Regions from separate parts of the Streptomyces sp. P17 genome, predicted to be linked through region 2. Evidence: riboswitches for the same ligand, from Rfam matches in the RefSeq annotation. Region 2 holds a riboswitch; each other region holds the start of a gene.
What was found. Region 2 has a riboswitch for cyclic di-AMP ahead of RMT89_RS24740 (NlpC/P60 family protein). Riboswitches for the same ligand answer to the same signal wherever they lie in the genome.

Region 1: it holds a riboswitch for cyclic di-AMP, as region 2 does, so the genes downstream of both, RMT89_RS12245 (transglycosylase family protein) here and RMT89_RS24740 (NlpC/P60 family protein) in region 2, are expected to answer to the same signal.
Region 3: it holds a riboswitch for cyclic di-AMP, as region 2 does, so the genes downstream of both, RMT89_RS16615 (M23 family metallopeptidase) here and RMT89_RS24740 (NlpC/P60 family protein) in region 2, are expected to answer to the same signal.

Annotation. Positions count from the first base shown of each region.
Region 1 covers NZ_JAVRBF010000015.1:20,728-25,475, reverse strand. The annotation lists gene RMT89_RS12255 (cytochrome P450) at 1-100, shown strand, start outside; gene RMT89_RS12250 (transglycosylase family protein) at 294-1,268, shown strand; cyclic di-AMP (ydaO/yuaA leader) riboswitch at 1,445-1,620, shown strand; gene RMT89_RS12245 (transglycosylase family protein) at 1,625-2,293, shown strand; gene eno (phosphopyruvate hydratase) at 2,593-3,873, shown strand; gene RMT89_RS12235 (septum formation initiator family protein) at 3,958-4,434, shown strand; gene RMT89_RS12230 (DUF501 domain-containing protein) at 4,458-4,748, shown strand, end outside.
Region 2 covers NZ_JAVRBF010000039.1:67,786-72,533, reverse strand. The annotation lists gene RMT89_RS24745 (tellurite resistance/C4-dicarboxylate transporter family protein) at 1-775, opposite strand, end outside; gene RMT89_RS24740 (NlpC/P60 family protein) at 874-2,064, opposite strand; cyclic di-AMP (ydaO/yuaA leader) riboswitch at 2,073-2,243, opposite strand; gene RMT89_RS24735 (ScyD/ScyE family protein) at 2,624-3,253, shown strand; gene RMT89_RS24730 (hypothetical protein) at 3,404-3,586, shown strand; gene pcrA (DNA helicase PcrA) at 3,650-4,748, shown strand, end outside.
Region 3 covers NZ_JAVRBF010000022.1:94,653-99,400, reverse strand. The annotation lists gene trmB (tRNA (guanosine(46)-N7)-methyltransferase TrmB) at 1-329, shown strand, start outside; gene RMT89_RS16620 (PrsW family glutamic-type intramembrane protease) at 382-1,746, shown strand; gene RMT89_RS16615 (M23 family metallopeptidase) at 1,831-2,859, opposite strand; cyclic di-AMP (ydaO/yuaA leader) riboswitch at 2,871-3,027, opposite strand; gene RMT89_RS16610 (PP2C family protein-serine/threonine phosphatase) at 3,274-4,356, opposite strand; tRNA gene RMT89_RS16605 (tRNA-Met) at 4,512-4,585, opposite strand; gene RMT89_RS16600 (alginate lyase family protein) at 4,637-4,748, opposite strand, start outside.

The DNA.
Region 1 (4,748 bases), on a different contig from region 2:
CCTCCGACTCGCGGTGGAACCGGCCGATTTGCGCTGGCGCGGCGGCCTTATCATGCGCGGATTGCGCACGCTTCCGGTCGAGTTCACCCCAAGTGCCTGAACCGGCCCACGCCCAGGCCCGCTCGACGGACCGTCAGGTCAAACGTGACACACCCTCAAGTCTGTGATCTTCACGTGATCTGCGCGGCATTAACTTGTGACAAGTGATCGTCTGCCGATACGTTCACTCGTCAGCGCGGCGCCTCGCCTCACCGGCACCGCGCCGGTCCCCGCTGTCTCCGAAAGGCCCTCGCATGCTCTCCGGGAACGGTCGTCACCGTCGCCCCCGCCAGGCTCCCGCTCTCATCGTCGCGGCCGGAGTGACCGGCTCCGCCATCGCCATCCCGCTCCTCGGCGCCTCGGGCGCCAGCGCGGCCGAGGGCACCACATGGGACCGGGTCGCGGAGTGCGAGAGCGGTGGCTCCTGGAGCGAGGACGGCGGCAACGGCTATTACGGCGGTCTCCAGGTCACCCAGGAGAACTGGGAGCGGTACGGCGGCACGACGTACGCCGCCAGCGCGGACCAGGCCAGCCGCTCCCAGCAGATAGCCGTCGCCGAGCGCATCCTCGCCGACCAGGGTCTCGCCGCCTGGCCGACCTGCGGCCCGCTCTCCGGCCTTGACGCCGAGTCGGGTTCGGTGGACATCGACACGGGCGTGGCGAGCGATGAGCCCGCTTCACCCGACTCCTCCGCTTCGCCCGACTCGTCTGGTTTGCTGGACTCCCTCGATGGCGACTCCTCCGACGCGAAGTCCAGTGCGCCCCAGTCACCCGAGGTGACGGACAACTCGACCAAGTCGGACAAGTCCCCCGAGTCTCCTGACGCCACGGAGTCGGCGGAGCCCTCGGGATCCCCCGAGAGTGACGCCTCTCAGGGAACCGACAGCGAATCCACAGCCACTTCCGGGCGGGACAACTCGGACAACTCCGGTCAGACTGAAGGCGATTCCGCCCTCACCGACACCGGCTCCACCGGCACCGGCTCCACCGGCACCGGCCGCCACCGCGGCGAGCCCGCCGAGGAAACCACCGAGGAGAGCGCCACCGACGGGTCGTACGTCGTCCGCTTGGGCGACAGTCTCGTGGGCATCGCCGACTCTCTTGACCTGAACGGCGGATGGCGCGGCCTCTACGCCGCCAACAAGTCGACCGTCGGCGCCGACCCTGACCTCATCCTTCCCGGTCAGACCCTTGAAGTAGGGGTCGAACCGGTCGAAAAGCAGGGGTAGTTCACGTCACGCTTCGCGCCGAATGTCCGGTTTGGCGAAAGTGTGGGATGAGTCTCAGAAGCCCTGATCGTCTTTGAAATTCCGCGGATCGCCTGTCTACGGTCAGGACCGCTCGCCAACACGAGCCCCGGCTGCCGCAACGCCGAATCCTGCCAGCGGCCGTACGGGAACAGTCGTCGCGTCATGCGCCGTAGGCAGGAGCGGGGGACCCAAGGTAAGCGCCGGGACCGGCAGTTGAGGCAGCTCAACAGACGGCACCGGCTTGGGGTGAAGCCGCGCACGAGTGCGCGGCCGGGCAACTCAACCGGCCCGAACCCGACAGCTCACCTCGCAGGCGTCGGTGAGGGGATCGATCCATGCTGTTTTCCGGTAAGGGCAAGCACCGTCGTCCGTCCAAGGCCACCCGCGCCATCGCCATCGCCGGCGTCACCGGCGCCGCTGTCGCCGCCCCGCTGATGGCGGCCGGCAACGCCTCCGCCGCCACCGCCTCCGAGTGGGACGCCGTCGCCCAGTGCGAGTCCGGCGGCAACTGGTCCATCAACACCGGCAACGGCTACTACGGCGGTCTGCAGTTCTCCGCCTCCACCTGGGCCGCGTACGGCGGCACGCAGTACGCCTCCAGCGCCGACCAGGCCTCCAAGGCCCAGCAGATCGAGATCGCCGAGAAGGTCCTCGCGGGCCAGGGCAAGGGCGCCTGGCCCGTTTGCGGCACCGGCCTGTCGAGCGCCGCGTACACCGGCGGCTCCGCCGAGACCAGCACCGAGACCCGTTCGACCGAGGAGCAGCCCGCCTCGCGTTCGACCGAGCGTCCGGCGCAGAAGGCGCAGAAGACCGTCACCACCCCGACCGGCAAGAAGGTCAAGAAGGGCGACGGCGAGTACAAGGTCGTCAAGGGCGACACCCTCAGCACCATCGCCGAGGAGCACGACGTCAAGGGCGGCTGGGAGAAGCTCTTCCAGCTGAACAAGGACATCGTCGAGGACGCCGACCTGATCTACCCCGGTCAGCAGCTGGACCTCAAGTAATCCCGTAGCCGAACCACAGGACCCTCATATCCGTGGCCTCCATACTGGAGGCCTCGTGAGGGCCACCCCCGTCCCCACGGGCTCCCCGCTCCGGTGCGTGTTCCCCCGTACGCACCGGGGCGGGGTTTTCTTTTCCGGTAATTCACCGTTCCTTTGTTCCGCTGAGAAACAATGAGTACCGTCTGTCCTTGTCCACGGGACGGTCGGTCGGCTGGCCGATGTCCCTCAGGCGGTTAGGCTCTAGTCGCAAGGCTCACTGCCCCGCACTTCCAGCGTCACATCCCAAGAAGGAGATGCTCGTGCCGTCCATCGACGTCGTCGTAGCCCGGGAAATCCTGGACTCCCGAGGCAACCCCACGGTCGAGGTCGAGGTCGGCCTCGACGACGGCAGCACGGGTCGTGCCGCCGTTCCGTCCGGCGCGTCCACCGGCGCCTTCGAGGCCATCGAGCTCCGCGACGGTGACCCGAACCGCTACCAGGGCAAGGGTGTCGAGAAGGCCGTCCTCGCCGTCATCGAGCAGATCGGCCCCGAGCTGGTCGGCTACGACGCCACCGAGCAGCGCCTGATCGACCAGGCGATGTTCGACCTGGACGCCACCGACAACAAGGGCTCCCTCGGCGCCAACGCCATCCTCGGCGTCTCGCTCGCCGTCGCCCACGCCGCCTCCGAGGCCAGCGACCTCCCGCTCTTCCGTTACCTGGGCGGCCCGAACGCGCACCTGCTGCCGGTGCCGATGATGAACATCCTGAACGGCGGCTCGCACGCCGACTCCAACGTGGACATCCAGGAGTTCATGATCGCCCCGATCGGCGCGGAGTCCTTCTCCGAGGCGCTGCGCTGGGGCACCGAGGTCTACCACACCCTCAAGAAGGTGCTGAAGGCCAAGGGCCTGTCCACCGGCCTCGGCGACGAGGGCGGCTTCGCCCCGAACCTCGGCTCCAACCGCGAGGCCCTCGACCTCATCCTTGAGGCCATCAAGGAAGCCGGTTACGCCCCCGGCGAGCAGATCGCCCTCGCGCTCGACGTCGCCGCCTCCGAGTTCTACAAGGACGGCGTCTACTCCTTCGAGGGCAAGGAGCGCTCCGCCGCCGAGATGACGGAGTACTACGCCGAACTTGTCGAGGCGTACCCGCTCGTCTCCATCGAGGACCCGCTGTTCGAGGACGACTGGGCCGGCTGGAAGACCATCACCGACAAGCTCGGCGACAAGGTCCAGCTCGTCGGCGACGACCTGTTCGTCACCAACCCGGAGCGCCTCGCCCGTGGCATCGAGGACGGCGCGGCCAACGCGCTGCTCGTGAAGGTGAACCAGATCGGTTCGCTCACCGAGACCCTGGACGCCGTGGAGCTCGCCCAGCGCAGCGGCTTCAAGTGCATGATGTCCCACCGCTCCGGCGAGACCGAGGACGTCACCATCGCCGACCTCGCCGTCGCCACCAACTGCGGCCAGATCAAGACCGGCGCCCCGGCCCGCTCCGAGCGCGTCGCCAAGTACAACCAGCTGCTGCGCATCGAGGAGATCCTCGACGACGCCGCGGTGTACGCCGGTCGCTCGGCCTTCCCCCGCTTCAAGGGCTAATGGCCTAGCCCGTCGTACGTACGTCCCCGTACCCGGTCCCGTACCGTGTGCGGGGACGTACGCGCGTGTGAACGGGAGTGAGCGATGGCCGTCAAGGAGCGGGACCGTTTCTCCACCGCGACCAGGATCAGGTTGCTCGGTGAGCAGACGGCGGCCCGTGTCTACCGCTCCCAGACCAAACGGCAGGCCCGCCGCTCCCGGCTCACCGGCCGCGCGGCCCTGCTCGCCCTCGTCGTCTGCTCCCTGGTCGTCGCGCTCGCCTACCCGATAAGGCAGTACGTCGCCCAGCGCTCCGAGATCGCCGATCTGGAGCGGAAGAAGCAGCAGGCCCAGGAGCGGGTGGAGGAACTGCGCGATCTCAAGGCACGCTGGCAGGACGACGCGTACGCGGAGCAGCGGATCCGGGAGCGGCTGCACTATGTGATGCCGGGGGAGACCGGCTTCATCGTGGTCGACCCCGACGCGGCGAAGCAGGCGCGCACCGACCTGGGCGCCGCCGACCGGCCCTGGTACGCGAACGTCTGGGACGGGGTCGACAAGTCCGACGCCGCCGATCGATAGACAGACAGAGACGAAAGACTGGTATGGAAACGCCCCCGCCCTCTACTCCGCGTACCGAGCCGACCGACGCGGATGTCGAGGCCTTCAAGCAGCAGCTCGGCCGGCCGCCGCGTGGGCTGCGCGCCATCGCGCACCGTTGTCCCTGCGGGCAGCCGGATGTGGTGGAGACGGCGCCTCGGCTGCCGGACGGTACGCCCTTCCCGACGCTGTACTACCTGACGTGCCCCAAGGCGAACTCCGCCATCGGGACGCTGGAGGCGGAGGGGGTCATGAAGGAGATGACCGAGCGGTTGCAGACGGATCCCGAGCTGGCC
Region 2 (4,748 bases):
TCCGTGGCCGGATCACCTCGGCCACGACGAGTACCGCGTACCAGGCGAGGTCGAGCACCAGCAGCGCGACGGTGACCCGGCGCAGGACGTCGTCGGCGTCGTTGTTCCACAGGTACAGACGCGCGCTGTCGGCGGCGATCAGCTTGGCCCCGGCGAGCGCGGAGATGGCCGGCGCGCCGCCCGCCACCCACTGGTCCCCGGCGCCCTCCACCACCTGGCGCGGGTCGAAGCGGGTGAGGGCGACGACGTAGAGGACGAGACCGAGCCAGAACAGCACCAGTGCCGCGTGCGCGAGCCAGGCCGTCGACTCCGCCGCGGCGAGCGTGGCGCCGAGCACGGCGAGGCCCTGCGTGGCCACACAGCCCAGGAACACCGCGCCGGGCATGCGGCGGTGCCAGTGGCGCACGACGGTGTGGAGCAGGCCCGGCCACAGCAGGGCGGCCAGCGCCAGCAGGGCCGCCGCCAGGGGCTGCCAGTCCTCGGCGGAGAAGCGGGTGCCGAGCACGGTCGTCGCGGCGACGGCGGTGAGCGCGGCGGAGGTGCCGGCCTCCTTGCGCCAGCGCTCCGGCTGCCGCAGCAGCCGTACGACGAAGTCCGCCGCGAGTCCCAGCCATGCCAGGCAGGCGATGGTCAGGGCGATAAGGGACAGGACCTCGTATCCGGTGAGGTGCAGGCCGACCGACACAATGCCGGTCGCCATCACCGCGGCCCCGGCCGCCGGAGGACGCAGCGCCCACCAGGCGCGAAGTGAGCGAAGCGCAGAGGTGCCGGACATGCGCCGATGCTAAGGAGCGCGGCCCGGGTTACGAGGGGGCACGCGCGCGTGGGTGTGGAAACGGGGCACCGAATCACCCCCGCGCGCGCCGCGTCGCCTCAGGCCGGCCGTACCACGCTGTGGATCGAGCCCTCGCCGTCGTAGAAGATCGACTCCTCGCGGACGTAGGCGCCGGGCTTCGGGGCGTGGATCATCATGCCGTTGCCTATGTAGATGCCGACGTGGGTGACGTCGTCGTAGAAGAAGACGAGGTCGCCGGGCCGGGCGCTGGAGACGGGGACCGTGGTCCCGACGTTGACCTGGTCGTAGGTGGTGCGGGGGAGGGAGATGCCGGCGGCGTTCCAGGCGGCCTGGGTGAGGCCGGAGCAGTCGTAGGAGTCGGGTCCCGTGGCGCCCCAGACGTACGGCTTGCCGATCTGCGCGCGCGCGAAGGCGATCGCCTTCTCGGCCTTCGCGGCGTAGGTGGAGTCGGCGGCGGACTCGGACTCCGTGCTGCCGGTGGAGGTCTCTGCGGAACCGGAAGAGGTGTTCTCCTGCTGCTGGGCCGCCGCCTCCGCGGCCTCCTGGCGGCGCTGTTCCTCCTCCGCCTGCTGCTGGGCCAGTTGGGCCGTCTTGCGCGCGGCTTCCTCCTGGCGCTTGCGCTCGGTCTCGGCGAGCCGCGCCTTCTCCTCCGCCGTCAGCTGCGACAGCAGCTCCCGCGCGTCGGCGAGCTTCTTCTGGACCGTGGACTTGGCGGTCTTCAGATCGCTCTGCGACTCGTTCAGCGTCTGGAGGCTCTCGGTGGCCTCCGTGCGCTTCTTCATCGTCGCCGACTGCTGCGTGATGTAGTCGTCGACCGCTTCCTTCTGACGGCCGGTCATCCGGCTCATCAGCTGGGTCTGGTCGAAGTAGTCTCGCGGGGAGTCGGCCAGCAGGAACGTCGCGGTGCCGGGAGCGGAGGCGCCGGTCCGGTACTGCGCGGCGGCGAGGGAACCGAGTTCCTCCCGCGCGTCGTTGAGCTTCTGGGTGCGCTTGGCGACGCCGTCGAGGAGGGTGTCGGCCTGCTCGCGCTGCTTGGTGGTCTTCTCCTTGGCGGCGTTGTACTTCTCGGTCGCCGTCTCCGCCTGGCGGTAGAGGTCGTCGACCTTCTTCTCGACCTCTTCGAGGCTCGGCTTGTCGTCCGTGGCCGGGCCGGCGTTGGCCGTCTGGGACAGCAGGGCCACGGAGGTGAGGGCGGCCGTGGCAAGGGCGGGGGTCCGTATGCCTGCTACGCGCGTACCCGCCGGAGGCGACTTGCGGTGCGACGCCAAGGGAGGCGACTCCTTCCCATGGTCCGCCTACCGAGTTAGCTGTCGGGTTCGGGCGGGTGGTTAGGAAGGGTTGCCCTACGACCTTTTCCCGTAAGGGAGTCGGGTCGATTCACCCCAAGTTCGGTGGGTCCCCGGCTCCGGCTGCCGTGGGCGGGCAGCGGACTCGGCGGAGGCCGCGCGGCCCGGCGAGGTTCGCCGGTGGGGGTCGTACGGCCTGCCCGGCACGGTAGCCAACTCGTGTGGCCCCTGTGAAGGTTGATGGGTGATATGCCCGATACATTTTCGTGACCTTAGGTCAGGGCGTCGTTGGGCGTGGTCAATCCGGACGGATCTGCGCCGACTTGTACGTATTTTCTCCGGAGTGACGTCGTCCGCCCGCTTCCGGGCGCTAGCTTCCAGCCGGCCGTGGTCGTGTGAGCCGCGGTGGGTGAGTAGGGGTGACGGGCATGAGGAAGCGCAAGTCACTCGTCGTCGCCACCGGCGTCGCGCTCGCCGCCACCGCGGGCATCGCGCCCGCCGGGGCGCGAGCGGGGGAGGGGAAAGCCGCCCGGTCGTCCGCGTGATCGCGAGCGGACTCGACAATCCGCGCCAGCTCTCTTACGACCAGGGGCGGCTGTACGTCGCCGAGGCCGGCCGGGGCGGCAAGAAGTGCATCGGGGAGGGGCCTGAGGGCGAGACCTGTATCGGTCTCACCTCCGCCGTCACCAAGATCTACTGGGACGGGGGTGCGTGGAAGCACCACAGGGTGGTGAAGGGGCTGCCCTCGGGCGCCGCCCCGGACGGCGGCTTCGCCACCGGCGTCGACGGTGTCTCCGCCCTGTACGGCGAGGTGTGGGCCGTGGAGACCTTCGTCCCGCCGGAGGCCGGGGTGCCCACGAAGAAGCCCTGGAACACCCTCGGCAAGCTGCTGCGCATCGGTCACGGCAAGGCCGGGATCGCCGCCGACGTCTCCGCCGTGGAACTGAGGTACAACCCGCACAAGGCGAACCTGGAGTCCAACCCGTACGCCGTCCTCGCCCTGCCCGACGGGCGGAAGACCGTCGCGGACGCGGCCGGGAACGACCTGGTCGAGATCTCCGGGTCCGGCAAGGCTCGCCCCTTCACCGTCTTCCCGGACCACAACGGCCGCGAGTCCGTCCCCACGTCCCTCGCCTCGGCCCCGACGGCAAGCTCTACGTCGGCGAGCTGAACGGCCTCACCGAGAAGCCCACCGCGCGCGTGTGGCGCGTCGACCCCTGGGCCGGAAAGATCCTCGGCTGGAAGTCCGGCTTCGGCCCGATCAGCGGCCGCCGTCAACGGCAGCGGCGATCTGTACGTCAGCCAGCTGTTCAACGGCGTCGTGACCAAGGTCTCCGGCGGCAAGCGGACGGATGTCAAGGTCCCGTTCCCGGCGGGCGTGACCGTCGACCCGTGCGACGGAAAGGTCTATGTCTCGGCCTGGGCGGTCGCGGACCGTGACGGCACCGTCATGGAGGGCGAGAAGACACCCGGCGGGCAGGTCTGGAAGATCCTCGGCTTCTGATTCGGGCGATGTTCCCAAGGGCGGCGGCGGGGTGTCAGTGGGGAGCCCTAGACTCGGAGAGCGATGAGCAGCCTCTTTGACGACAGCTTCCTGGCGGACCTCCAGACCCCTCGTGGGCACGAGGAAGAAGCCCCGCCGCCGCCCGAGGACGATCACACTCCGGAGCCGGTTCCGGACGATCTGTTCGGTGGGAGGTTCGACGTGCCGCCGGACCGGGACGCCTACTACCGCGACGGCGCCCCGCGCCCGGCCATCGACGCGGCCGCGCTCATCGAGGGGCTGAACGAGAACCAGCGCGCGGCCGTCGTGCACTCCGGCGCCCCGCTGCTCATCGTGGCCGGCGCCGGCTCCGGCAAGACGCGCGTGCTCACCCATCGCATCGCCTATCTGCTCGCCGAGCGGAATGTGCACCCCGGACAGATCCTCGCGATCACCTTCACCAACAAGGCCGCGGGCGAGATGAAGGAGCGCGTCGAGCAGCTCGTCGGCCCGCGCGCGAACGCGATGTGGGTGATGACCTTCCACAGCGCGTGTGTACGGATCCTCCGGCGCGAGTCGAAGAAGCTCGGCTTCACCTCGTCCTTCTCGATCTACGACGCCGCCGACAGCAAGCGGCTGATGGCACTCGTCTGCCGGGATCTCGACCTCGACCCCAAGCGTTTCCCGCCGAAGTCCTTCAGCGCCAAGATCTCGAACCTCAAGAACGAGCTGATCGACGAGGAGGACTTCGCGGCTCAGGCCACCGACGGCTTCGAGAAGACCCTCGCCCAGGCGTACGCGATGTACCAGTCCCGCCTGCGCGAGGCGAACGCGCTGGACTTCGACGACCTGATCATGACGACGGTCAATCTGCTGCGCGCCTTCCCGGACGTCGCCGAGCACTACCGCCGCCGCTTCCGGCATGTCCTCGTCGACGAGTACCAGGACACCAACCACGCCCAGTACGCGCTGGTGCGGGAGCTGGTGGGCACCTCCGAGCACCCCGTCGACGTGCCCCCCGAGGCCGAGATCCCGCCCGCCGAGCTGTGCGTCGTCGGTGACGCCGACCAGTCGATCTACGCCTTCCGCGGCGCGACCATCCGCAACATCCTCCAGTTCGAGGAGGACTACCCGGACGCGACGACGATCCTGCTGGAGCAGAACTACCGCTCCACCCAGACGA
Region 3 (4,748 bases), on a different contig from region 2:
AGAAGCGGCACCACAAGCGCCGGCTGATCCAGCCCGAGTTCCTCAGCCTCGCCGCGACCCGGCTCAGGCCCGGCGCGATCCTGCACTGCGCGACCGACTGGGAGCCGTACGCCGAACAGATGCTCGACGTACTGACGGCGCACCCGGACTTCGAGAACACGCAGGCCGACGGCGGTTTTGCGCCGCGTCCCGAGTTCCGGCCGCTGACCCGTTTCGAGGGCCAGGGACTGGACAAGGGACATGTCGTGAACGACCTGCTCTTCCGTCGCGTACAGCAGCCTGTGCGGCAGCACGCACCGCACCGAGACCTACCCCCCACCGGCGCCTGAGCCCACCGCGCTCCTCTGCGGGCTGCGCCCTTCCCTCGTTAGGGTCAATGCCGTGGCCACCTGTCCCCCGTATCCGACGCACCCCACCGGTCCCCCCGGCGGCGCACTGCGGCACGCGCACTGGTGGCAGCGGTGGGGGTACCCCCTCTGGGGGAGGGTGCGTTACGGCGCGCTGATCACCCTGCTCGCGCTCTCCGGCCTCGTCATCTTCGCGCTCGTACGCGAACAGACGGGCACCCAGGGGTTCCTGGTCGGGCTCGGACTCGCGGTCCTGCCCGTCCCCCTCCTCATAGCCGCATTCCGGTGGCTGGACCGGGTCGAGCCGGGCCCCTGGCGGAATCTGCTGTTCGCCTTCGCCTGGGGCGCCTGCGCGGCCACGCTGATAGCCATCGTCGCCAACAGCTTCGCGACCAGATGGATAGCCACGGCCACCGCGGACCCGTCCAGTGCGGACACCCTGGGGGCAACCGTCATAGCCCCGGTCGTGGAGGAGTCGGCGAAAGCGGCCGCCGTACTGCTCGTCTTCCTCTTCCGGCGCCGGGACTTCACCGGGCTCGTCGACGGGGTGGTGATAGCGGGGGTCACCGCCACCGGCTTCGCGTTCACCGAGAACATCCTCTACCTCGGCACCGCCTTCGGCACCGACCAGCTCACCGGCGACAGCGGCATCGCCTCCGTCACCGCCGCGACGTTCTTCGTGCGCATCGTCATGTCGCCCTTCGCGCACCCCCTGTTCACCGTCCTCTCCGGCATCGGCTTCGGCATCGCCGCGCTCTCCGGCGACCGTCAGCGCCGGCGCCGGGTCCTGCTGCCGCTGTCGGGGCTGCTGCTCGCGATGGGCATGCACGCGATGTGGAACGGCTCGTCGGCCTTCGGCCCGTACGGCTTCTTCGCCGTGTACGCGGCGATCATGGTGCCCGCGTTCGGGCTGCTGACCTGGCTGGTGATCTGGACCCGGCAGCGCGAGCTGCGCACCGTCCGGGAGGAGCTGCCCGCCTACGCCGTCGCCGGCTGGCTCACCCCGGGCGAGCCCTTCGCCCTGAGCTCGATGCGGGCGCGGCGCCTGGCCCGGCAGTACGCCCGCCGCCACGCCGGGAAGCGGGCGGCGCGGGAGGTGGCGCAGTACGAGGCCTACGCGACCTCGCTCGCGTTCCTGCGGCACCGAGGGCGCCGGGGCCGCGCGGGCGCCGACTTCGGCGTACGGGAACAGGAGCTGCTGCAGGAGCTGTGGCGCCGCAGGGAGGTCGCCCGTCCGGCCCTCGACCACGCGGCCCGCGCCACGGCCCCGCCGGTGCCGGTGGTGGCGGCGCCATGGCCGATGTACGGCGTGTACGGGTACCCGTCGCAGCCGACGTACCAGCCCTATCCGGCGTACCCGGCGGGTCCGTACCCCGCGCACAACCCGTACCGGTCGTGAGAGGAGTCCCGGACACCGAAAACCGGCAGCCCTGACGTCGGGGGGTCGTCGTCAGGACCGCCGGGGTTCACACGGGGGCTGAGGTCAGGGGGTGAGGCCCTTGCCGCGCAGCCACGCGAGCGGGTCGATGCCGGAGGAGGAGCCGCCGGGGTGGACCTCCATGTGCAGATGGGCGCCGGTGACATTGCCGGTCGCGCCCACGCGGCCGATGACGTCCCCGGTGGTGACCTTCTGCCCGACGCTGACGCTGATCGAGGACTGGTGGGCGTACCAGATCTCGGTGCCGTCCTCCAGGGTGAGCACGGTCTTGTAGCCGTAGGAGCCGTCCCAGCCGGCGGAGGTGATCGTGCCGGAGTGAACCGCCTTGATCAGCGTGCCCGTGGGAGCGGCGAAGTCCAGGCCGGTGTGGTAGCCGGAGGACCACATCGAGCCGGACTCACCGAAGGTCGAGGTGATGGTGTACGAGGAGGTCGGCAGCGCGAACTGCTTGGCCAGCGCGGCCAGGCGCTCGGCCTCGGCCTTGGCGCGGGCCTCCCGCTCCGCCTTCTCCTTGGCGGCGGCGGCCTTGGCCTTGGCCTCCTTCTCGGCCTTGGCGGCGGCTTCCGCGGCGGCCTTCTCGGCGGCAGCGGCGGCGGCCTCGGCGGCCTTGGTGTCGACCTGGTCCTGCTGCTGCTCGGCCTGGGCCATGATCCTGGCGCGCAGCACCTCACCGGCGTCCGAGGTGCCCTGCCCGGCGTCGGCGGTGGTCACACCGACGCTGCTGAGCGGGGTGGACGAGGTCTCGGGCGCCTCGTCCGCGGTGTCGTCGGAGATCAGCGGCAGGTCGGGCATGGTGATCGCGACCGGCGGCTTGCCGGACTGTGCGCTGGCCATGCCGCCCGCGCCGACGGCGGCTATGACACCGACGCCGAGAACGGTGGAGCTGCGGGCGAGTCCGCCGCCACGCTGCTTGGCGACGCGGTGCCGGCCGCGTACCGGGCGAATGGACTCCGCGGTGGGGTTCCACTCCTCCCAGGGGCCCTCGTCGGTGCGGTGACTGCCGTAGCCGTAGGCCTCTTCACTGCGCTGGCTCGGCACGAACGGGGCCTCGGGGGCAGGCCGGTTTGACGCCACGTGGGCGTGCTCCTTTCCTTCCTTCTCGCCTACCGGGTTAGCTGACGGGTTCGGAGCAGGAAGGTCTCCTACGCGCGTATATCTGCCGTTTCCGCACGGCGGATTACGCCCGATTCACCCCAAGTGGTGGTTCCCCGGTTCCCTTACGGGATTCGGCGCGTGCGCACGGAGCCGACTCTTGTGACGGCTGGGACGACCGCGCTGCGTTATCGAACGTTAATAGACTCGGGGCGCGGATTCCAAGCTGTTCGACTTGATCATTAACGTTTTTGGACCGGACTTTCAGGTCACTAGGGCGCTAAATCGGGCGAGTTGACCAAGCCCCAGGTGTCACACAGGTATTGACGGTACGTCAGTTGTTATGCGGAGGGCTTCCATCCGATCACCCCTGGTGACGATCAGCGTGGTCGGCGGTCAGGGTCTGCGCACGGCGAGCAGGGCCATGTCGTCCGCCATCCCGCCCCCGCAGTGCCGGCGCACCTCCTCGGCGAGGGTCCGGATCAGGGTGCCGGGATCGCGGAAGCCGCGGCCCGCCAGCCGCGCTTGCGGGTCGTAGAAGACGCCGTGCGGGTCGCGGGCCTCGGAGAGGCCGTCGGTGTACAGGAGCAGGGTGGTGCCGGGCGGGAAGGGGGCGTCGTCGGCGCGGTCGGGCCAGTTGCCGAGGCCGCTCATGCCGAGCGGGAGGGCGGGCTCCCGGGCAGGCAGCGGGCGCACGGTGCCGTCGGGGTACAGCAGCAGCGGCGGCGGATGGCCGCGGTTGACGACGCGAACCACCCCGTCGCCGTGCGGGAGTTCGGCGAGCACGGCGGTCGTGACCCCCTCGACGGCCTCGATCCCGTCGCGCCGCGAGCCCTCCCGGGCCAGCGCCCGCTCCAGCCGCTGCGCGACCGCCTCCAGGCTCGCCTCCTGCTCGGCGGCCTCCCGGAAGGCCCCGATGACGACGGCCACGGCCGCGACGGCTCCCGTCCCCTTGCCGCGCACATCGCCGACGACGAGCCCAACGCCGTACGCGCTGTCCTGCACCGCGTACAGATCGCCGCCGATGAAGGCGTCGGCCTGCGCCGCCTCGTAGCGGGCGGCGATGGCGTAGCCGCCGATCCGCTCCAGGGGGTCGGGCAGGACGGCGCGCTGGGTCGCCACGGCGATCTCGCGCTGGGAGGCGAGCCGCCCATCGCCGCGGCGTACGACGCGGTTGAGCCCGACGGCCAGGACGGCGACGGTGACCACCGTCACCACCTCGGTGACCGTGTCCGCGTCCATGCCGAAGCCCAGCCGGAGGTGGACGCCGTAGGCGGCGAGCAGGGCGACGGCTCCGGTGACGACGGTGCCCATCAGGGAGTAGAACGGCGCGGCGACCAGCGGTGCGGCGGTGAAGAAGGGGATCGCGGTGAAGCCGCGGGGGGTGATGAGGTCGTAGAGGACCCCACCCGCGATCAGCAGTGGCGGAAGCAGCAGTACGAGGGTGCGGCCGGGCGGGACGCGCCGTGCCTCGTCCATGCCTGAAGCCCGCACTGCCCGCCTCCCGCCGCATCCGCCGTCCCTCCAGGCTTCCCGGAGCGGGAGCGGGGGGGGCGAACGGTGTGGGCCGAGTGGAGGAGGCGTGGAAACACCGAGGGCCGGAACCCTTTCGGATTCCGGCCCTCGGCCTTCAGTAGCGGGGACAGGATTTGAACCTGCGACCTCTGGGTTATGAGCCCAGCGAGCTACCGAGCTGCTCCACCCCGCGTCGTTGAAACCAGTGTACGTCATCCGTGGGACCCGATGCACACACGTTTCTTCACGCTGCGGGATTGCCCGCGTGGGTCAGCGTCTCCCAGGCGACGAAGAGGTTGTCGGTACCGGCCGGGCGGGTCTGTTCGGCGAGCCTGCGGGCCGCCGGGACGGAGCCG